DNA from 3 places in the Kitasatospora sp. NBC_01302 genome. Region 1 is predicted to be linked to each of the others. Evidence: riboswitches for the same ligand, from Rfam matches in the RefSeq annotation. Region 1 holds a riboswitch; each other region holds the start of a gene.
The links. A riboswitch is a leader RNA that binds a small molecule or an ion and turns the genes downstream of it on or off. The one in region 1 is predicted to bind cobalamin.
Positions count from the first base shown of each region.

Region 1 (4,335 bases):
ATCGTGTCTCGGCAAGGCACTCTCTTGCTATCCCCGGTGGCCCGGGGGTGCGGTGAGGACGCAGTCCCCGCACAGGGCGCCCGCGTGGTCGGGGGCGGCCCGGTAGATCAGGCAGCAGCTGCGGCGGCGGAACCCGGTGCCGTCGTCGGCCGCGGTGCCCGCGCCCTGCAGGGGCGCACGGGCGAGCAGCTGAGCGACCAGTTCGCGCGCGCCCGGCGCCAGTTGAGGGGCCGAGCGGGCGATGGCCGCGGCGGCGCCGTTGACGGCGGAGGCCACGTTGCCGTGCAGGATCCGCGCCGAGACGCCGAACCCGGCGCCGAGCGCCTCGCTCAACTCCCGGACCGGGCCGTCGAGCAGGTCCGCGCCCAACCGGTCGGCGAGTTCGACCCGGTCGGCGACGGGTTCAAGGACCTGCTGCGGCAACGAGAGCGGGAACATGCCGCCGGGCACCGGCTGCCAGCGGGCCTCGCGCAGGCCGTGCCGGAGCACCGCCCCGTCGAGGACGGCGACGGCGAAGGCCGGCGAGACGAGTCTGGCGGCCAGGCCGAGGTGGGTCACCGAGGCGGCCACCCGCTCCTCCACCGCTTCCAGCGGCTGACCGCCGGCCGCCGCCAGGTAGGTGCGGACGCCGGCCACGCGCTCCCGCAACACGGCTGTATCGTCGAGCAGTTCGGCCATCGGCCGCCACGGCGGCAGGACCGGTCCGTCGTCGTGGCAGTCGATGGCGAAGAACGGCCCGAAGGCCGCGAGCCGTTGCGGCATCGCGGCCCCGGGGAGCTGCCGGGTCATGCGGCGACGACCGGCGCGGTCCCGGCCCCATCACCCGCACCCGCACCCGCACCCGCACCCGCAGCGGCCTTGCGCGCCTCGGGGTCGAGCAGCCGCTCGGCCATCGGTCCGAAGACCAGTCCGAGGGTGGCCCACAGCAGGAGCTGGGCGGCCACGGACAGGAAGCGGAAGTCGAAGAGGGTGTCCGCCGGGAAGCCCGGGTAGACGATGGCGCCCTGCGGGTCGGTCAGCGGCAGCGGGGTCTCGGTCGCATGGTGACCGAACTCCTGCACATTGTCGGCCAGTTCGCCGAGCGACGGGAGGACGGCCATGATCGTGCCGATCACCACGACGTAGGCGCCGGCCGCCAGCAGGGTGGCGTTCCAGTTGCCGAACCGGGCCTGGAGGCGCTTGCCGAGAACGACCGCGAGCACCAGGAAGAGCACCGAGCAGGCCACCATCGCCAGGTAGAGGTTGCCGCGGTCACGGATGGTGTCGGGGTGACCGATCGAGGGCGGGTTGGCCGGGTACTTGATGAACGGCACGAAGTAGATGCCGAGGAATCCGCCCAGCGCCACCAGCATCGCGAGCGGGCGCGGCCGGAGCCGGCCGGTGCGTCCCAGACAGATGGCGTAGGCGACGGCGAAGAGCGCGCCCATCGCCGCACCGAAGAGGATCATGCCGACACCGATGCCGATGTTGGCCTGAACGGTGCGGCTGAAGATGTCCGGGCCGCCCATGTCCATGGGCAGTCCGGCAGCCTTGTCGAGGGCCCCTTGGGCGGCGTCGCGCCCGCTCTCGTAGTCGATCGCCGTCCGGATCTGCGGCTCGGCGAAGATCCGGGCGAAGACGAACGCGAGCAGGCCGGCCACTGCGCCGGCGATGACGCCGCGCAGGACGAGTCTTTTTTCCATGTCGGGTTGTTCGCTGCTTCCGGTGGTCAGTGGCAGGGGAAGCCGAGGAAGTGGCGGGAGTCGTGCACGAACTCGTGGATGTGCATGTCCGTGCCGAACACGGAGTAGGCGCCCTGGTCGACGCCGATGAAGTAGTAGACGGCCAGCGCGATCAGCGCGCTGACGACGAGCCAGGCGGCGGCCCTGGCCGCAGGAACGACGACCGGGACGGGCAGGGCGGTGGGCCCGGGCAGACTGGTGCTCACAGTTGAGCCTCCTTCAGGGGATCGTGCGTCCCGCTCTTCGATGGGGCAGACCGTGATGGCGTCGTATCTGACTCACGAGCCGCCCGCAGGCGCCTCGCTCACAGTGGCGCGACCGTGCTGGAGTTCCACCAGCTTCCTTACGCCATCACTACTCACCGTAGGGTAAAGGCCCGGGAAAGGGGCCGTCAATGGCCGCCGATGCTCCCGGGGCACAATGCGGGCAAGGTCACGTGGCCGGCGTCGGCCACCGGGGTGGGCGCAGCAGGTGGTCTGCGCCCACCCCTCTCATCCCACGCCGGCACCTCAGCCGGCGAGTTCCTCCCGCAGGCGGCGGGCGGCGCCGACCAGGCTCTCCAGCGAGGCCCGGGTCTCGGGCCAACCGCGGGTCTTCAGGCCGCAGTCGGGGTTGACCCAGAGCCGCTCGGCGGGGATCGCCGCGAGCCCGGCGCGCAGCAGCTCGACGGCCTCCTCGGTGCTCGGCACCCGAGGCGAGTGGATGTCCCACACGCCCGGGCCGACCTCGCGCGGGTAGCCGGCCCCGGCCAGCTCTCCGGCCACCTCCATGTGCGAGCGGGCCGCCTCCAGCGAGATGACGTCGGCGTCCAGCTCGTCGATGGCCGTCATGATCGCGCCGAACTCGGCGTAGCACATGTGGGTGTGGATCTGGGTGTCGGCCCGCACCCCGGAGGTCGCGAGCCGGAACGCGGCCGTGGCCCAGTCCAGGTAGGCGGGGCGGTCGGCGGCGCGCAGCGGCAGCGTCTCGCGCAGCGCCGGCTCGTCGACCTGGACCACGGCCGCACCGGCGGCCTCCAGGTCGCGCACCTCGTCGCGCAGGGCGAGTGCCACCTGGAACGCGGTGTCCGCGAGCGGCTGGTCGTCGCGGACGAAGGACCAGGCGAGCATGGTGACCGGGCCGGTGAGCATGCCCTTGACCGGACGGTCCGTCAGGCTCTGCGCGTAGCCGAACCAGTCGGTGGTCATCGGGTGCGGGCGGGAGATGTCGCCGGCCAGCACCGGCGGGCGCACGTAGCGGGTGCCGTAGGACTGTACCCAGCCGTGCCGGGTGGCCAGGTAGCCGGTGAGCTGCTCGGCGAAGTACTGCACCATGTCGTTGCGTTCGGGCTCGCCGTGCACCAGCACGTCCAGACCCGCCTTCTCCTGGTAGGCGATCACCTCGCGCACCTCGGCCTCGATGCGCTCGCGGTAGGCGGCCTCGTCGATCCGCCGCGCGGTCAGGTCGGCGCGGGCGACCCGCAGCTCGGTGGTCTGCGGGAACGAGCCGATGGTGGTGGTCGGCAGCAGCGGCAGGCCGAGCCGGGCGCGCTGGGCGGCGGCCCGCTGCGGGTACGCCTGGGCCCGGCGGGCGTCGGCCTCGGTGACGGCCGCGGTGCGGGCGCGCACGGCCGGGTCCCGGGTGATCGGCGAGGCGGCGCGCGAGGCCAGATCGGCGCGGTTGGCGGACAGTTCGGCGCTGATCGAGCCGGTGCCCTCGCGCAGACCGCGGGCCAGCAGCGCCACCTCGGTGGCCTTCTGCTTGGCGAAGGCCAGCCAGCGCAGGATCTGCGGGTCGACCTCGCGTTCGGCGGCGGCGTCCAGCGGGACGTGCAGCAGCGAGCAGGACGGTGCGACGTCCACGGTACCGGCCAGCCCGAGCAGGGTCGCCAGGGTGGCCAGCGACTTCCCCAGGTCGTTGATCCAGATGTTGCGGCCGTCGACCACACCGGCGACCAGCCGCTTGCCGGGCAGCCCGCCGACGGCGGCGAGGCCGTCCAGGTTGGCGGCGGCGGGCCCGGTGAAGTCCAGGGCCAGGCCCTCCACCGGGGCCTTGGCGAGCACCGGCAGCGCCTCGCCCAGGCGGTCGAAGTAGCTGGCGACCAGCAGCTTCGGCCGGTCGGTCAGGGCACCGAGGTCACGGTAGGCGCGGGCGGCGGCGTTCAGCTCGGCCGGGGTGCGGTCCTGCACCAGCGCGGGCTCGTCCAGTTGCACCCACGCGGCACCGGCGGCGCGCAGCTGCGCCAGCAGGTCGGCGTAGACCGGCAGCAGCCGGTCCAGCAGGGTGATCGGCTGGAAGTCCTCGGCCACCCCGGGCGCCGGCTTGGCCAGCAGCAGGTAGGTGACCGGGCCGACCAGCACCGGGCGGGCGTCGTGGCCGAGCGCCAGCGCCTCGCGCAACTCGGCGACGGCCTTGGCGGGGTTCGCCGCGAAGGTGGTGTCGGGGCCGAGTTCGGGCACCAGGTAGTGGTAGTTGGTGTCGAACCACTTGGTCATCTCCAGCGGCGCGACGTCCTGGGTGCCGCGGGCCATCGCGAAGTACCCGTCCAGCGGGTCGGCGTCGACGGCGGCGCGGTGGCGGGCCGGGATCGCCCCGACGGCGACGGTGGTGTCCAGCACGTGGTCGTAGAGCGAGA
Region 1 covers NZ_CP108404.1:585,215-589,549, forward strand. Annotated here, with positions in the region: gene OG294_RS02815 ((2Fe-2S)-binding protein) at 28-789, opposite strand; gene OG294_RS02820 (CbtA family protein) at 786-1,682, opposite strand; gene OG294_RS02825 (CbtB domain-containing protein) at 1,709-1,927, opposite strand; cobalamin riboswitch at 1,968-2,089, opposite strand; gene metE (5-methyltetrahydropteroyltriglutamate--homocysteine S-methyltransferase) at 2,231-4,335, opposite strand, start outside.

Region 2 (8,959 bases), 2.0 Mb from region 1:
CCTACCACACCGGGCGGATGCGCAAGGGCGATCCGCTGGGCACCGCCGTCTGCTCGCTCTACGAGCGCACCCTGCTGGCCGGCACGGTGCGCCGGGCCGGCGAGCTGATCTGCTCCTCCGACTACGTCCGGGCCGACCTGGCCCGCCTCTTCGCCGGCCGGGCCGTCACCGTCTCGCCCGGGGTGGACCTGGCGCGGTTCGCCCCGAGCCCGCTGTCGGGCGAGCCGCTGATCCTCTTCGTCGGCTCGCTGGAGCGCGCCACCGCCTACAAGGGCCTGCCCGATCTGCTGCGCGTGCTGGGCGAGTTGGCGCGGCGGGTGCCCGGGGTGCGACTGGAGGTGGTCGGCGACGGATCGGCCGCCGCCGCGCACCGGCGCCTGGCCTACCGGCTGGGCGTCGCCCACCTGGTGCGGTTCAGCGGCCGGCTGACCGGGGACGAGCTGGTCGCCGCCTACCGCCGCTCCCGGGTGCTGGCGCTGCCCACCCACTACGACAGCTTCCCCAGCGTGCTGGTGGAGGCGATGGCCTGCGGGCGCCCGGTGGTCAGCACTCGGGTCGGCGGCATCCCCTCGCTGGTGGCCGAGGGCGAGTCGGGCCTGCTCGCCGACCCCGGTGACCTGCCGGCCCTGACCACCGCGCTGGCCGCCGTGCTGACCGACGACCCGCTCGCCGGGCGGCTCGGTGCGGCGGGCCGGCGGCTCGCGGCGGCCGAGCTCTCCTGGGAGCGGCAGGCCGACCGGACGGCGGAGGTCTTCGCCCGGGCGCTGAGCCGCCGGCGCCGGCGCGGGGTGGCGGTGGTGGCGCCGTACTACCCGCCGAAGATCGGCGGGGTGGAGGGCTACGCGGCCCGGGTCGCCGGGGCGGTGGCCGCCGACCCCGGGCTGCGGGCCGCCGTGATCACCACCAACACCGCGGGCCGGCGCACCACCGTCACGGTCGAGGACGGCCTGCCGGTGGTCCGGCTCGGCACCTGGGCCCGGCTCTCCAACACTCCGCTCAGCCCGCTCTGGCCGCTCCAACTGCCCTACTGGCTGCGCCGGCTGGGCATCGACGTGGTCAGCGCACACGCCCCGGTGCCGGGCCTGGGCGACCTGGCGGTGGCGCTCAGCGGCCCGCGGCCGACCGTGCTGACCTACCACGCCGGCTCGATGGCCAAGGGGCAGCGCGGGGTGGACCAGCTGATCGGCGGCTACGAACGCCTGGTGCTGCCACGGCTCTTCGCGCGGGCCGGGGCGCTGGTCGCGGTCTCCCCGGTCTCGCTGGCGGCGAACCGGCGCGGTGCGGTGCGGATCCCGCCGGGCGTGGACACCGAGCGCTTCACCCCGGGCCCGCCGGCCGCCGAGCGCCCGCCCACGGTGCTCTACGTCGGACGGATGGACCGCACCTCGGCCTGGAAGGGCGTGCCGGTGCTGCTGAACGCCTTCGCGCAGCTGGCCGACCAGTCGCGGGCCCGGCTGCGCCTGGTCGGCGACGGCGACGCCGTTCCTGAGCTGCGCGCCGAGGCCGAGCGGCTGGGGGTGGCCGGGCGGGTGGAGTTCACCGGGGCGCTCACCGGGGCGCCGCTGGTCGCCGAACTCCAGCACGCCGCGCTGCTCGTACTGCCCTCGCTGAGCCCGGCGGAGTCCTTCGGGATGACCCTGATCGAGGCGATGGCCTGCGCCACCCCCGTGGTCGGCTCCCGGGTGGGCGGCATCCCGCACGTGGTGGACGACGAGGTGACCGGCCTGCTGGTGGAGCCCGGCGATCCGCAGGCGCTGGCCGCCGCCTGCCGGCGCCTGCTCACGGACGCCGGCACCGCTGAGCGCTTCGGCACCGCGGGCCGACGGCACGTCGTCGAGCACTACGCCTGGCCCGGCCTGACGCGGCGCTACCTGGCACTGTTCCGAGCGCTGTCGCCGGCCTGAGCGAGGGGCGCGGCAGGCTGCCGGGTCCGCGGGTGGCGGCGGTGGTGGCCGACGCGGTCGAGGTGGGGGCGGCCGAGGCGTCGGTCGAGGCGCGCAGCTGGGTGATGGCCGAGCGCAGCGCGGCGAGCGCGGGCTTGGCGCTGCCGTCGGCGCGGCGCAGCCCGTACCAGTCCTCGGTGCTGCCGCCCGCGCCGGCGCCGGTCGCCGCGGGATTGTCCCGGTCGGTGTACCAGATCAGCGCGCCGATGCCCGGGTCGGCGGCCGCGGTGCGCACGCCGTCGGCGGCGATCTCGGCCTGCCGGGCCTCGGTGACATGGGTGGTGCCGGGGCCGATGTCGCCCGGCGAGCCGTCCGAGGCCGCGCCCGGTCCGCCGGTGGGCGCGCCGAACTCGGTGAGCCAGATCGGCAGTCGAGGAGTACCGGCCTGGGTGAGCACGCTGCGCAGGCTCTCCTTGGTCCGGTCGATCTGCTCCCAGGCGGTGCCGAACGAGGTGCTCGCGCTGGGCAGGTAGGGGTAGCAGTACGGGTGGTAGCCGACCGCGTCCACCACCCGGGTGGCGCCCTGTTGGGCCACCTCGGCCAGGAAGGCGGTCGGCGCCAGGTCGCCGTGCCCGCTGTCGGTGGGGGCCAGGCCGCCGAGCACCACGAAGGCGTGCGGGTCGGCGTGGTGCAGCGCGGCGGCGCCCGCCTTCACGGTGGCGGCGTAGCCGGCCGGGTCGGCCGCCGGCGCCCAGAAGGTGGTCAGGTTGGGTTCGTTCCACAGCTCCCAGTCGTGCACTCCGCGCGGCGCGTAGCGCTGGGCGGCGGCCGCGGCGAAGGCGGCGAACCGGGCGGCGTCGTGCGGCCCGCAGGCCGGTTCCGTGCAGCCGGGCGACCGGGCCCACGGCGGGGTGGCGGTGAGTACCGGCAGCACGCTCAGGCCGCGTGCGTCGGCCGCCGCGACCACCCGGTCGAACAGGTGCCAGGCGTAGTCGCCCGGACCGTTGTGCTGGATGTCGTCCCAGGACAGGTCGGCGCGCACCAGGGTGGCGCCGACCTGCACGGCGGTGTCGAGCGCGGCGGCCAGGTCGGCGTCCGACATCCAGACCAGCCGGTCACCGTAGGCGATTCCGGTGACCGGGCGGGTCGGCGCGGGCGGGGTGGGCGGCGTCGGCCGCGGGTGCGAGCCGCCGCCGCAGCCGGCCAGCAGCGGTGTCAGCAGCAGCGCGAGCGACAGGACGGCCGCCACCGTCCACCGCGGGCACGGCCGTTGACGCTCCGGCCGCTGGAGATGGCGCCGCCGCATCGTTCCTCCCGCCCGGCCCCCGCCTGGCTCCTCGGTCCCCCGAGGTCACCCGGGGCCGTCCGGTCGACCGTACACCCGAGTCGGTGGACGGCGGCGGCGGGAGGGCCGTGAGGCTCAGTCAGCGGCCGGGGCCCCGCCCCAGCGCTTCTCCACCCCCGCGAACTTCCAGTACCCCAGCGCGCAGGCCCAGACCACCACGAACAGGCCGACGATCACGAAGCCGACGTTGTTGAGGTCGATCCCGGAGATCCAGCCGCTGACCGGGTCGGTGAGGTCCAGCTGGTCGTGCAGCACGCCGACCAGTTCGATGGTGCCGATGAAGAAGGCCACCGCGATCGAGAGCCCGGTGATGGTGAGGTTGTAGTACACCTTGCGGACCGGGTTGGAGAACGCCCAGTGGTAGGCGAAGTTCATGAAGGTGCCGTCGAGGGTGTCGAACAGGCTCATGCCCGAGGCGAAGAGCAGCGGCAGCAGCAGGATCGCGTACCAGGGCAGCCCAGCGGCGGCGCCGGAGCCCGCCATCACCATCAGCGCCACCTCGGTGGCGGTGTCGAAGCCGAGTCCGAAGAGCACACCGACCGGGTACATCTGCCAGGGGCGGCTGATGGACTTGGTCAGCCGGCCCAGGATCCGGTTCATGAAGCCGCGGTTGGCCAGGTGCTTCTCCAGCTCGTGCTCGTCGAACTGGCCCGCCCGCATCGCCCTGAAGACCCGGTAGATGCCGACGAGGGCGACCAGGTTGAGCGCGGCGATCAGGTAGAGGAAGCTGCCGGAGACGCTGGTGCCGATCACGCCGAGCGTCACATGGGCGTCCGACTTGTCGTCCACCAGGGTGCCCGCGATCTTGGCGCCCATCGCGATCAGCGCCGCCATCGCCATCACGATGGAGGAGTGGCCGATGGCGAACCAGAAGCCGACCGAGACCGGGCGCTGGCCGTCGGCCATCAGCTTGCGGGTGGTGTTGTCGATGGCGGCGATGTGGTCGGCGTCGAAGGCGTGCCGCATGCCGAGGGTGTAGGCGGTGACGCCCAGACCGAGGCCGAAGACCTGGCCGCCGACCTGGTAGTGGTGCGGGGCGACCATGCCCAGCAGGACGGCGAAGCCCACCACGTGCATGGCCACGATGACCGCCAGCAGCCCGGAGGTGCGGATCGTGTCGGCGCGCTGCCAGCGCGGGGGAGTGGTGGTCGCCGGGGCTGTCGTGGCCGGGGCGGGTATGACGGGGTTTTCGGGCAGACTCATGGCAGGGAACGCCTCTCCAGCACCTCGTGGACAGTTCTCGTAAGGTGCCGTGGCCGGTCTCCTGGCTGACGGGTCGAACGTGTCCGCGGCTCGCCTTCCCGGGCGCCTTGCGGCGCCCGGTGGCGGCCCGTCGTGGACGGGCGCGACGCGGACACTTCCCGATCACAGTGGCGAGGGCCGCTCCGGTCTGGAACCCCTGTTGAGGGTCCGTCACCGGTCTTCCCGAACACCACGGCGATCAACACCGTAGGTGCTGGGTCGTCATGTCGACAAGCCCGGCCGACTGCGACGCACCTCACCCGGTGAGCTGCGGCTCCCGTGCCGTCGGGGTCAGCCGCGCGAACTCCAGCGGGGCCGAGGGGTCGATCGAGAGCTCCGCGGGGGCGGGTTCGGCCCCGGCCCGCACCAGCAGGTCGCCGACGGCGGCGACCATCGCGCCGTTGTCGGTGCACAGGCCCACCGGCGGCACCCGCAGCGCGATGCCCGCCGCCGCGCAGCGCCGTTCGGCCAGCGCACGGACCCGCGAGTTGGCGGCCACCCCGCCGACCAGCACCAGGGTGCCGATCGCGTGGTCGCGGCAGGCGCGCACCGCCTTGCGGGTCAGCGTGTCGGCGATCGCCTCCTGCAGCGCGGCGGCGGCGTCGGCGACCCGCGGCTCGGCCCCGCCCGCGCGCTGCGCCTCCACCCAGCGGGCGGCGGCGGTCTTGAGACCGGAGAAGGAGAAGGCGTAGGGCGGGTCCGCCCGGCCGCTGAGCGGGCGCGGGAAGCGGACGGCGGACCGGTCGCCCGCCTTGGCCGCGCGGTCGATCGCCGGGCCGCCCGGGTAGGGCAGGCCCAGGATCCGGGCCACCTTGTCGAAGCACTCGCCGGCCGCGTCGTCCAGGGTGTCGCCGAGGTGCACGATCGGGTCCTTGGCCAGGTCGCGCACCAGCAGCAGCGAGGTGTGGCCGCCGGAGACGATCAGCACCACGCACGGGTCGGGCAGCGGCCCGCCGTCCAGCGTCGCGGCGGCCACGTGCCCCGCCAGGTGGTGCACCCCGTACAGCGGCACGCCCAGCGAGAAGGCGTAGCCCTTGGCGGCGGCCACCCCGACCTGCAGCGCCCCGGACAGGCCGGGGCCGGTGGTGACGGCGACCGCGCCGACGTCGGCCAGGGTGAGGCCGGCGCGGTCGAGCGCCTCGCGCACCACCGGTGCCATCGCCTGGACGTGGGCGCGGGCGGCGATCTCCGGCACCACACCGCCGAACCGGGCGTGCTCGTCCATGCTGGAGGCCACCGCCTGGCCGAGCAGCACGCCGTCGCGCACCAGGCCGGCGCCGGTCTCGTCGCAGGAGGACTCGATGCCCAGCACCACGGGGGAGGCGGATACCGGCGCTGTGGACACCGGCGCCGACGGCCTTGGCGCTGCGGACACCGGCGCTGAGGGCGTCGGCGCTGCGGGCATCAGACCTCCTCCACGGCGGCCGGCCCGGCGGCGGGCACGTTGGCCGACCACTTCTCCTCGATCCGCCCGACCTTCCAGATCACCAGCGCGGCGATCCAGACGACGAAGAAGAGCCCGACGATCAGGAAGCCGAGCAGATTGATGTCGATCCCGCTGACCCAGTCCCAGAACGCCCCGTGCAGGTCGAGCTGGTCGGCGAGCAGGCCGAGCAGCTCCACGGTGCCGATGATCAGCGCGACGGCCACCGACAGGCCGGTGATGGTCAGGTTGTAGTAGACCTTGCGCACCGGCTTGGAGAACGCCCAGCCGTAGGCGAAGTTCATGAACGAGCCGTCGATGGTGTCCAGCAGCGACATACCGGCCGCGAACAGCACGGGCAGGCACAGGATCGCGTACCAGGGCAGGCCGGAGGCGGCGCCGGAGCCTGCCAGCACCAGCAGTGCCACCTCGGTGGCGGTGTCGAAGCCGAGCCCGAACAGCAGTCCCACCGGGTACATCTGCCACGGCTTGGTGATCGACTTCATCACCCGGCCGAGCAGCCGGTTCATGAAGCCGCGGTTGTTCAGCTGCTCCTCCAGGGCCGCCTCGTCGAAGTGGCCCGAACGCATCTTCCGGAACACCTTCCAGATGCCGGCCAGCACGACGAGGTTGATCGCCGCGATGATGTAGAGGAACGTGCCGGAGACAGTGGTGCCGATCAGCCCGGTGACCTGGTGCAGCTTGGAGCCGTCGTCCTCCACCGGCCCGGCGAGCGCCTTGACGCCGAGCGAGAGCAGGAAGGCCAGCCCGAAGACGATCGAGGAGTGGCCGAGCGAGAACCAGAAGCCCACCGAGAGCGGTCGCTTGCCCTCGTGCATCAGCTTGCGGGTGGTGTTGTCGATGGCGGCGATGTGGTCGGCGTCGAAGGCGTGCCGCATGCCGAGCGTGTAGGCGGTGACACCGATGCCGATGCCGAAGCTCTTGCTGCCCAGGCTCAGGTGCTGCGGGGCGACGATCGCGACCAGGGTGAACCAGCCGACGACGTGCAGGGCCAGGATGAAGCCGGCCATGCCCGCCAGGCGGGTCCACTCCTGGCGGCTCATCGAGGCGGCGGCCTGCCGCCAGCCGCCGCTGGTTCTGCCGGGGCCGGTCTTGGCGGGACTGGAGGCTGTGGTCATGGGTGTGCTCCTGCTGCTTGTGGTGACAGCGGCACAACCTAGATGCACCCTGATCCTAGTTGCAATACGGTGGCAATTAGAACGGGGGTGCCGGGGGCGCGCGGGGGGCTCGTGACAGCGGACGGCGGGTGGTGGACGGCGGGTGGTGGGCCGTGGATTGGTGCGGGGTCGGCCGGACGTCCCGGCGGGCGCCGGTTGGGAAGACGATCGTCGGTCGGAAGGACACGCCCGCGGGGAGTGCGCCCAGGTCGGCTGACGGGCCGACCCCACAGCTGACATGCTGATGCACTGTGGTGGCTATTGCAAGTGATGCGCAATAGTGTGTTCGCCGGCACGATCATCCGCGTGATCCACGTATGAAAGGGGCCGTGTCCTGATGGGCACCTACTCGCTTCCCGACCTGCCGTACGACTACTCCGCCCTGGAGCGGGCGATGTCCGCCGAGATCCTGGAGCTGCACCACTCCAAGCACCACGCCGCCTACGTCAAGGGCGCCAACGACACCATCGAGCAGCTCGCCGAGGCCCGCGACAAGGAGCAGCTCGGCGGCCTGGTCGGGCTGCAGAAGACGCTGGCCTTCCACCTCTCCGGCCACGTCCTGCACTCGCTCTTCTGGCAGAACCTCTCCCCGGAGGGCGGCGACCGCCCCGAGGGCGCCCTCGCCGACGGCATCACCGAGCACTTCGGCAGCTTCGAGGCGTTCAAGAAGCAGCTCACCGCCGCCACCGTCGGCGTCCAGGGCAGCGGCTGGGGCATCCTCTCCTGGGAGCCGCTCGGCAAGCGCCTGATCGTCGAGCAGGTCTACGACCACCACGGCAACGTCGGCCAGGGCACCACCCCGCTGCTCGCCTTCGACGCCTGGGAGCACGCGTACTACCTGCAGTACAAGAACGTCCGCCCCGACTACGTGACCCGCCTGTGGGACGTCGTCAACTGGCAGGACGTCGCCGCCCGCTTCACGGCGGCCACCAGCGCCTGACGTACTGCGACGGCCCCGCCCGGCCCCCAGGGCGCCGGGCGGGGCCGCTCTGCTACTCGAAGGCGGCCCGGACCTGGCGGGCCTCGCTGTCTGCCCCGGACGCGTTGGGGTGCACGAAGGTGCACGCCTCACCGGTGCCGGGGATCTCGGTACACAGGCCGGCCGGGGGGTCCGTCTGGTCGCCCTGGCCGGTGAGGTCGTCCTTGACCCCGTACATCCACTTCTGCGCTTCGGGCGCGCACACCCCGTGGCCGACGCTGGGACCGTAGGTGTCGACGTAGGTCGCACCGATGTCGGCGGCGTGCGCGGCGATCAGGCACCGAGGGCGGGCCGTAGAGCTTCGAGGGCGGCTGCGGGCCCAGGACACGTTCGCGCGCTGGGTGACGTGACCCGAGCTTCGGGGTTCGGGATCCGAGCGCTCTCTCCGAGGAACGGTGGGTGGTCATCTCCCGCCCACCCGCCCAATGCCTTTGCTGGTCAATGAATATGACTTCTCGTCACGACTTGACTACGTCTGGCGATCGCGGTGTACGGTTCGCGCAAAGAAACGACCCCCGCCGGTGCTACCAACACCGAACGGGGGTCTGACCGAACTTGATCGAGATCGAGGTCGATCCAGTGGCTGTCTGCCACCCTACCGCCGCGCCCGGCTACGGCAAGCGTTCCGCGCCGTCCCAAAGCCCCCGCACCCAGCAGGACTTCTCCCACCTGCCCGAACGCGAGGCCTACCTCGCCGCCTACATCGACCGTCTGCCCGACGGCGCGGCGATCGACACCAAGACCCTCGCCCGCGAACAACCCCGCTACGGCCAACAGGCCGTCCGCTCCGCCCTGCGCAAACTCGCCGACCTCGGCCACCTGCTGCGCATCCGCGAACGGGTCGGCGAGGGCCTCACCCGCTGGGTCTCGCGCACCTACTTCTCCCGCACCGCCCGCCCGGTGGTGTGG
Region 2 covers NZ_CP108404.1:2,556,688-2,565,646, reverse strand. Annotated here, with positions in the region: gene OG294_RS10785 (glycosyltransferase family 4 protein) at 1-1,904, shown strand, start outside; partial or broken gene OG294_RS10780 (cellulase family glycosylhydrolase) at 2,290-2,985, opposite strand; gene OG294_RS10775 (HoxN/HupN/NixA family nickel/cobalt transporter) at 3,304-4,431, opposite strand; cobalamin riboswitch at 4,466-4,680, opposite strand; gene tsaD (tRNA (adenosine(37)-N6)-threonylcarbamoyltransferase complex transferase subunit TsaD) at 4,727-5,815, opposite strand; gene OG294_RS10765 (HoxN/HupN/NixA family nickel/cobalt transporter) at 5,875-7,032, opposite strand; gene OG294_RS10760 (superoxide dismutase) at 7,409-8,011, shown strand; gene OG294_RS10755 (hypothetical protein) at 8,064-8,378, opposite strand; gene OG294_RS10750 (hypothetical protein) at 8,606-8,959, shown strand, end outside.
Region 2: linked by a shared signal. The riboswitch ahead of OG294_RS10775 (HoxN/HupN/NixA family nickel/cobalt transporter) and the one ahead of OG294_RS02825 (CbtB domain-containing protein) in region 1 are both predicted to bind cobalamin.

Region 3 (8,959 bases), 5.2 Mb from region 1:
GCACCGTGCACCACGACCCGCACGACGACGGGGACGCGGCGCACCCGGGCCACCTCAGCCACCTGAGCCAGGGCAGCGGCGGGATGGCCTGGCTGACCGAGCGCGAGTGCGGCATCGCGGCACCGGCGGGGCTGGTGCGGCTGCTGCTGGACCGCTGGGTGGCCGCCTCTCCGACCACCCGGGCCTACCGCGACGTCGAAGAGGTCTGCTGACGCCCTACTCTGGGTGTGATCTCAGCAGCCCAGAGGAGCGGAAGAAACAGCGATGGCGGAGCAGCACGAGCACACGCACGACCACGACCACGAGGCCGAGTCGGCCGAGCAGGCCCCGGTCAAGGTGATCGGCGAGGAGCCCGATCTGTCCAAGGGCACCGCGCGCCCCATCACGGTGGTCGGCAACCCGGTGCTGCATCGTGAGTGCAAGATCGTGACGGCCTTCGACGCGGAGCTGTCCGCGCTGATCGACGACATGTTCGTGTCGATGTACGCGGCCGCGGGCGTGGGCCTGGCGGCCAATCAGATCGGCGTGGACGCCAAGGTCTTCGTCTACGACTGCCCGGACGACAACAACGTGCGGCACATCGGGCACATCATCAACCCGGTGCTGGAGGACCTCCCGGTCGACCGGCGGACCCTGGACGACGGCAACGAGGGCTGCCTGTCGGTGCCCACCGCCTACGCCGAGCTGGCCCGCCCCGACTACGCGGCGGTGACCGGGCAGGACAAGGACGGCAACCCGATCCGGGTCGAGGGCACCGGCTTCTTCGCCCGTTGCCTGCAGCACGAGACCGACCACCTGAACGGCTACCTCTACATCGACCGCCTCTCCAAGCGCGACCGCAAGGACGCGCTGCGACAGATGGCCGACGGCACCCCGAGCTACGCGACGGTCCCCAACAGCTGACCCTGCGTCACCTGGCAAGGACACCACGGCGGCCCCGCTTCGGCGGGGCCGCCGTCGTGCTGCCGCCAGGCCTGTCGGCGTGTCGGCCGGGGGATGCCGCCGATCGGAGAATGTCGTGGGTTTGTCACAGCCGGGGCGCAAGGGGAACCGGTGAAGGCTGTGCATATTATCTTTCGGGTCGCGCTTGAATGATCAAGATCGCGGACGAACTGAAGGGGTGGGAACCACCGTTATGCCAAAGAGCTCGGCTTCACGCCGTTTGGCCGGCAGTACCGCCGTCATTCTTCTTGCCACCGCAGGACTCGCCGCCGCCGTCCCCGGGGCCCAGGCCGCGGACGCCGCGGGCTCCCGGACCGTGGACTACCAGGGCTATCAGCTCCAGGTGCCGAGCACCTGGCAGGTCGTGGACCTGGCGCAGAACCCGAACGCCTGCGTCAGATTCGACCAGAACACCGTCTACCTGGGCAGTCCCGGGGCCGACGAGAACTGCCCGGCGCACATCAGCTCCGCCCTGACCGAGGCCCTGGTGATCCAGCCGACGCCGACCCCGGTGGCCGGTCAGCCGGCCGCGCCTGTGGTCGAGCCCGGCGCCGCGCTGCCCGCCTCCGTGCTCAAGGCCGGTGCGTCCAGCCACCAGCTGCGGGCCCAGCTGCGCGGCACCGGGCTGCAGGTGACGGCCAGTTACGGGAACAGCCCGCAGCAGGTGGACACCATCCTGGCCGGCGCGAAGGTGACCGGGAGCGCCAACAAGCCGGCCGCCGGCGCACCGCGCTCGCTGATGGCCACGCCGCGGGCGAACGCGAACGCCTCGGGCACGGTGGCGCCGCAGACCAACGGCTCCGGGAACGGCTTCGACGCCTGCACCGCGCCCTCGGCCGCCCAGATGAACGCCTGGTACGGCACCTACAACGCGGTCGGCATCTACATCGGGGGCCGGCGCGCCTGCGCCCAGCCGAACCTGACGGCCGGCTGGGTCAGCGACCGGGCGGCCGGTGGCTGGACCTTCCTGCCGATCTACGTCGGTGCCGACGCCTCCACGATCGCCACCGACCCCGGCACCGCCCGCTCGCAGGGCGCCGCCGCCGCCACCGACGCGGTCACCCAGGCGCAGTCGCTGGGCTTCACCTCGGGCTCGGTGCTCTACAACGACATGGAGAGCTACGACTCCGCGACGTACAAGAGCCAGGTGCTCAACTACCTCAGCGGGTGGACCGACGCGATCCACGCGGCCAACTACCGCTCCGGCGTCTACGCCAGCGCCAACAGCGGGGTCGCCGACCTGTCGAGCGTCTACAACACCTCCGGGTACTCGATGCCCGACGTGCTGTGGTCGGCGTCCTGGGGCACGGCCGGGGACACCACCAGCGCCGCGATGGGGCTGACCGCCGCCAGCGCGGGCTACTGGCCGGGCGGCCGGCGGGTCCACCAGTACTCCGGTGACGTCAACGTGAGTTACGGCGGGTACTCGGGGGGCGTCGACCTGGACAACGTCAACGTCAACTCGGAGGCCTCGGGCAACGTCATGCAGCCCGGGCAGCAGCTCGACCCCGGCAACAGCATCACCAGCACCAGCATGAAGATCGTCATGCAGACCGACGGCAACCTGGCCGCCTACGCCGTGTTCGGCGGCAACCAGGGACCGCTCATGTGGAGCAGCGGCACCAGTGGCAACCCGGGTGCCTACGCGCTGATGCAGGCCGACGGCAACCTCGTCGTCTACCGGCCCAACGGAACGGCGGCCTGGTCCAGCGGCACCTACACCGCCGGCGCCGGCTCCTACGCGATGATCCAGGCCGACGGCAACTTCGTCGTCTACCGCGCCGGTGGCAGCCCCACCACGGGCGGCGCGGCCTGGGCCAGCGGCACCAACTCGATCGGCTCCACCTTCACCGGCGGCAACTGGCTCACCGCGGGCCACTGGACCGCGGGCACGCTGACCAGCCTCGTGATGCAGCCGGACGGCAACCTGGTGATCTACCGCAACAGTGACGGCAGGGCGCTGTGGTCCACCAGCAGCTGGGGCAACGCCAACGCCTTCATGATCATGCAGACCGACGGCAACCTCGTCCTCTACCGCGCCGGCGGCGGCCCGTCCACCGGCGGCGCCCTGTGGGCCAGCAACACCTACACCGCAGGCTCCTACGCGACGCTGCAGAACGACGGCAACTTCGTCGTCTACCGTCCGGGCGGCGGCCCCACCACGGGTGGCTCGGCCTGGTCCAGCGGGACGTACATGGCCGCCTCCTGAGGCGGCGGCAGGAGAACGCGAACGCCCCCGGTCGGCCGCTGCCGACCGGGGGCGTTCGTGGTGCCGGGACGACCTAGAAGTCGTCGTCGAAGGCGACCGACCCCTCGACCGCCACCTGGTACGCGGAGACCCGGCGCTCGAAGAAGTTGGTCAGCTCCTGCACGTTCTGCAGCTCCATGAAGCCGAACGGGTTGGTCGAGCCGTAGCGGATCGGCATCCCGAGGCGGGCCAGCCGCTGGTCCGCGACGGCCTGCAGGTACTCGCGCATGGAGGTGGTGTTCATCCCCGGCAGGCCGTCGCCGCAGAGGTCCTGGGCGAACTGGAGCTCGGCCTCGACGGCCTCCTCCAGCATCTCGGTGACCTGCTTGGCCATCTCGTCGTCGAAGAGGTCGGGCTCCTCCTCGCGGACCGTGTCCACCACCGAGAAGGCGAAGTCCATGTGCATGGACTCGTCGCGGAAGACCCAGTTGGTGCCGGTGGCCAGGCCGTGCAGCAGGCCGCGGCTGCGGAACCAGTACACGTAGGCGAAGGCGCCGTAGAAGAACAGCCCCTCGACGCAGGCCGCGAAGCAGATCAGGTTGAGCAGGAAGGCCCGGCGGTCCGCCTTGGTCTGCAGCGAGTCGATGTGGTCGACCGCGTTCATGTACTTGAAGCAGAACTGGGCCTTCTGGTGGATGGAGGGGATGTTCTCCACCGCGGCGAAGGCCGCGTTGCGGTCCTCGGGGTCGGGCAGGTAGGTGTCGAGCAGCGTCAGGTAGAACTGGACGTGCACGGCCTCCTCGAAGAGCTGCCGGGACAGGTAGAGCCGCGCCTCGGGCGAGTTGATGTGCTTGTAGAGGCTCAGCACCACGTTGTTGGCGACGATCGAGTCACCGGTGGCGAAGAAGGCGACCAGACGGCCGATCATGTGCCGCTCGCCCTCGCTCAGCTTGGCGAGGTCGGCGACGTCGGAGTGCAGGTCCACCTCCTCGACGGTCCAGGTGTTCTTGATCGCGTCGCGGTACCGGTCGTAGAACGACGGGTAGCGCATCGGACGCAGGGTCAGCTCGAAGCCGGGGTCGAGCAGCATCTTGTCGCGCGCGGGGGTGGTCACTGGCAGGCCTCGCAGGACTCGGGGTTCTCCAGGGAGCAGGCGATGGCGGCGGCCTGCTCCTCAGCGGTCATGGTGGGGGAGGGCACCGGGACCGCGGTCTTGGCGGCGCCGCTGGCGGCCTGGGCGATCCGGGTGGCCGGGCGCGAGCGCAGGTAGTAGGTGGTCTTCAGACCCACCTTCCACGCGTAGGCGTACATCGAGCTGAGCTTGCCGATGGTCGGTGCGGCCATGAAGAGGTTCAGCGACTGGCTCTGGTCGATGTAGGGCTGCCGCGCGGCGGCCAGATCGATCAGCGCGCGCTGCGGCAGCTCCCAGGCGGTGCGGTAGCGCGAGCGCAGCTCGGCGGGCAGCCAGCCCAGCTCCTGGACCGAGCCGTTGGCGTCGCGCAGCGCGTCGCGGGTCTGCTGGTCCCAGACGCCCAACTCCTTGAGCTCGCGCACCAGGTAGGGGTTGACCTGGAGGAACTCGCCGGAGAGGGTCTCGCGCTTGAAGAGGTTGGAGACCTGCGGCTCGATGCACTCGTACACGCCCGCGATCGAGGCGATGGTGGCGGTCGGGGCGATCGCCAGCAGCAGCGAGTTGCGCAGGCCGGTGGCGGCGATCTTCGCGCGCAGCGCGTCCCAGCGGTCCTGCCAGTGCGGCGCCGTGGCGAAGTGGTCGATGTGCAGCTCGCCGCGGGCGGCGCGGGTCTCGGCGTAGGCCGGGTGCTGCCCGAAGCTCTCGGCCAGCTCGCTGGAGCGCTCGTAGGCGGTGAGCATGATGCGCTCGGCGATCAGCGTGGAGAGCTGCTTGGCCTCGGCGGAGTCGAAGTCCAGGTGCAGCTTGAAGAAGACGTCCTGCAGGCCCATCACGCCCAGGCCCACCGGGCGCCAGCGCGAGTTGGAGGCGCCGGCCTCGGTGGTCGGGTAGAAGTTGATGTCCACCACGCGGTCCAGGAAGGTCACCGCGGTGCGCACGGTGGCGTCCAGGCGCGCCCAGTCCATCGCGTTCAGCAGGTCGCCGGCGGTGGCGCCGTCGGCCACGTGGGCACCGAGGTTGACCGAGCCCAGGTTGCAGACCGCGGTCTCGGAGTCGTCGGTGACCTCCAGGATCTCGGTGCACAGGTTGGAGGAGTGCACCGTGCGGCCGGGCAGCGCGGTCTGGTTGGCCGCCCGGTTGGAGGCGTCCTTGAAGGTCATCCAGCCGTTGCCGGTCTGCGCCAGGGTGCGCATCATCCGGGCGTACAGGGTCTGGGCCGGGATGGTCCGCACGGCCTTGCCCTGGGCCTCGGCCTTCAGGTACGCCTCGTCGAACTCCGCGCCCCACAGGTCGACCAGCTCGGGGACGTCGGCGGGGGAGAAGAGCGACCAGTCGGCGTTGGCGTTGACCCGGCGCATGAACTCGTCCGGGATCCAGTGCGCCAGGTTGAGGTTGTGGGTGCGGCGGGCCTCCTCACCGGTGTTGTCCCGCAGCTCCAGGAACTCCTCGATGTCCGCGTGCCAGGTCTCCAGGTACACGCAGGCCGCGCCCTTGCGACGGCCGCCCTGGTTGACGGCGGCGACCGAGGAGTCCAGGGTGCGCAGGAACGGCACGATGCCGTTGGACTTGCCGTTGGTGCCGCGGATCAGGCTGCCGCGCGAGCGGATCCGGGAGTAGGACAGGCCGATGCCGCCGGCGTGCTTGGACAGCCGGGCGATCTGGGCGTACCGGGAGTAGATCGAGTCCAGGTTGTCCAGCGGCGAGTCCAGCAGGTAGCAGCTGGACATCTGCGGGTGACGGGTGCCGGAGTTGAACAGGGTGGGCGAGGAGGGCAGGTAGGAGAGCGCGCTCATCAGGGCGTAGAGCTCGGCCACCTCGCGCACCGACTGCTCGTCGTCGCCGACCGCCAGGCCGCAGGCGACGCGGAGCAGGAAGTGCTGCGGGGTCTCGATCACCTTGCGGGTGATCGGGTGGCGCAGCAGGTAGCGGGACTGCACGGTGCGCAGGCCGAAGTACTCGAACCGGTCGTCGCCGCGGGTGTCGATCAGCGCGTCCAGGGCCTCGGCGTGCTTGGCCACGAAGGCGGCGGTGCTGTCGCCGATCAGGCCCTCGGTGTGGCCCACCGCGATCGAGGCGGCGAAGGACAGGGCGCCCTGGCCGATCGCCTCGTCGGCGATCTCCTGGGCGAGCAGGCGGGCGGCCAGCTTCGAGTACTGGGGGTCCTCGGCGATCATCGAGGCTGCGGCGTCCACGGCCAGCCCGCGCAGTTCGGCGAAGTCCGAACCGGCGTGACGGCCGCGCAGCGCGGCGGCGGCGACGTGGCCGGGGTCCACCTGGGGGAGGTCGGTGCTTCGGTCGGTGAGCAGCCGAAGCAGCGCGGCCCCGGGGTCGGTCTGGGCGTCGTTGGAGGCACCGCCAGGCCGGAGGCTGGGGGAAGAACCCTGTGAGGGCAGGGTAACTGAGTCAACGACGGTCAAGGCGCTCTCTCCTGTGGCGGCGGCGGACTGGCGGAGTCCGTGGCCCGCGCGCGCGGCAGGGCAGAACAGCACGCCGAAACTTTCCGGCGCGCGTCATCCACCCTGGCCTGCCCGCGAGGCCGGACGGTACAGCTGTGCATGAAGGCGTCTGCGGGGAAGCCCGGTGGCACACCGTCGGCAGGTAACCGGACTCGCGGGCACCCGTGGGCGCAGCCGCTCACCGTTGCGGGGCAGTCCCGGACTTCCACCGGATTCCCCTGCGTCGACAGCGAGAGTGAGCATACATGTAGTGGTAGCCGCTTCGAGCAACCCCATATGTAGTGTCGCGTGGAGTGGTGAAACCGACACCAGATGGCCGCAATGTCAGCTGGTGCCAGGCGCCATCTGCACGTTGTGGTCGCCGAGGTCGTCCGCCACCGAGGCCCGGCGGGAGGGGTGGACCCGGCTCAGCAGGACCAGCTTGACCCAGGGGAGGGCGTCGGTCCGGGTGGCCTGGAACTGGCTGCGGAGCACCTCGGCGGTCTGCGGCGGGAGCGCGGCCAGCGGGTCGGCTCCGGTGCCGGTGGACACCAGCCAGATCCGGTTGGTGTTGGCCGCGCAGGCGTCCGGGTCGTCGCACTCCTGGGCCGAGTAGAGGCCGGTGACGGCGGCCGACTTCTGCAGCAGGATATCCTTCGGGGCGGTCCTGACGTCGCGCAGCTCGTAGGCCATCGACATCCGCTCCTGCAGGATCCCGCTGTAGACGATGCCGTCGCCGGGCTGCTGGTCGTGCAGCATGATCCGGGTGAGCTGGTCGTAGTCCGGCTCGCCCGCAAGGTCCTGATGGGTCGCCCGGATCCCGGGCCAGGCCGTCCAGCCGAGTCCGGCGACCGCGGCGGCGACCAGCACCCAGCTGAGCAGCCGGCGCGGCAGTGCGGGGCGGGCCTCGCGAGTGAGCGGCCCGGCGATGCGGCAGACCGCGGCGGCGGCCAGCAGCGCCCAGGCCGGCAGGGTGAAGAGCAGGTAGCGGTTGAGGAAGAGGTGCAGCCAGCTCGCGGTGGCGAAGGTCACCAGCGGCGGCAGCAGCGCCCAGGCCGCGAGCAGGGCGGCGTGCCGACGGGCCGCCAGCAGCCCCAGCAGACCCACGGCCAGCACCGCGAGCCCGACGTGCCAGGACAGGAAGAGCGTGTCCGGGTAGTTCCTGAGGTCGGTGAGCCCGGTCCTGTTCCAGGCGATCTGGGCGCTCTGCGCCTGACCCTGCAGCACCATCGGGACCGTCAGCGAGCCGCCGGCCAGCACGGCGGCGGTGAAGGCCCAGCGGGGGACCAGGTCGGCCTTGCGGGTGCCGGTGAGCACGGCGGCCAGGTGGCCGGCCAGCACCGAGAGGGTCACCAGGTGGGTCCAGCCGAGCAGCGGGACGGTCGCCGCGTAGCCCGCCCATGCCTTCAGCGAGGGGCGCTCCAGGGCGCGGACGAGCAGGTGGGTGGAGGCGATGGCGACCAGCACCGCGAAGGCGTAGGGACGGGCCTCCTGGCCGTACCGGACGGCGCCGGGCAGGACCGCCAGCAGGAGGCCGGCCAGCAGCCCGGTGGCGGGCGTGAAGAGCCGGCGGCCGAGCAGCGCCAGCCACCCCGCCGCCATCGCCATCGCGATCGCGGACGGGACCCGCAGCGCGGTGGGCGAGTCGCCGAACAGGTCGATCCAGCCGTGCAGGAACAGGTAGTAGGGCAGCAGCACGATGTCCACGTTGTGGATCAGCTTGCTGAGGTCGCCGATCGACAGGGTGGACGCCCACCAGCTGGCGTGCTCGTCCCGCCACATCTGCCGCTTGCCGATGTCGTGCAGGCAGAGCACCAGTGCGGTGGCGGCCGGCAGTCCGAGCAGCAGCAGGGCGGCGAGCGGCCCGCCGGTGCGGTCGGCGCGCTCGGCACGCTCGGCCTGGCGCCTGGCGCGCCGCCCGCCCGCGGGGGGTGCCGCGGCGGCGTCCGGATCCCGCTCGGGGACGGCTGCCAGGTCGGCGGCCGGGGCCTCGTCCAGGCTCATGGGGGAGTCTCCGCTGGGGGATGGCTGGGGGGATGGCTGCGGGGTCGGACGGGGGGTCGGACGGGGGCGTCGGGTGCCGGGGCCGTCGGAAGCCGGTCGGCTGCGGGGGATCACTGCCGGGTCCAGATCCGGTAGGTGCTGTCGCCGTACTGGGTGTGGAACGGCAGGGTCGCGACCAGTCGGTAGGCGGAGCTGCCCTGCAGTGCCTCGGTGACGGCGGCGTCGGCGTCCGGCGTGACGTTCCCGGTCAGCACGATG
Region 3 covers NZ_CP108404.1:5,803,942-5,812,900, forward strand. Annotated here, with positions in the region: gene OG294_RS25490 (hypothetical protein) at 1-212, shown strand, start outside; gene def (peptide deformylase) at 265-903, shown strand; gene OG294_RS25500 (glycoside hydrolase domain-containing protein) at 1,163-3,151, shown strand; gene OG294_RS25505 (ribonucleotide-diphosphate reductase subunit beta) at 3,225-4,220, opposite strand; gene OG294_RS25510 (ribonucleoside-diphosphate reductase subunit alpha) at 4,241-6,577, opposite strand; cobalamin riboswitch at 6,839-6,967, opposite strand; gene OG294_RS25515 (glycosyltransferase family 39 protein) at 7,043-8,701, opposite strand; gene OG294_RS25520 (ArnT family glycosyltransferase) at 8,812-8,959, opposite strand, start outside.
Region 3: linked by a shared signal. The riboswitch ahead of OG294_RS25510 (ribonucleoside-diphosphate reductase subunit alpha) and the one ahead of OG294_RS02825 (CbtB domain-containing protein) in region 1 are both predicted to bind cobalamin.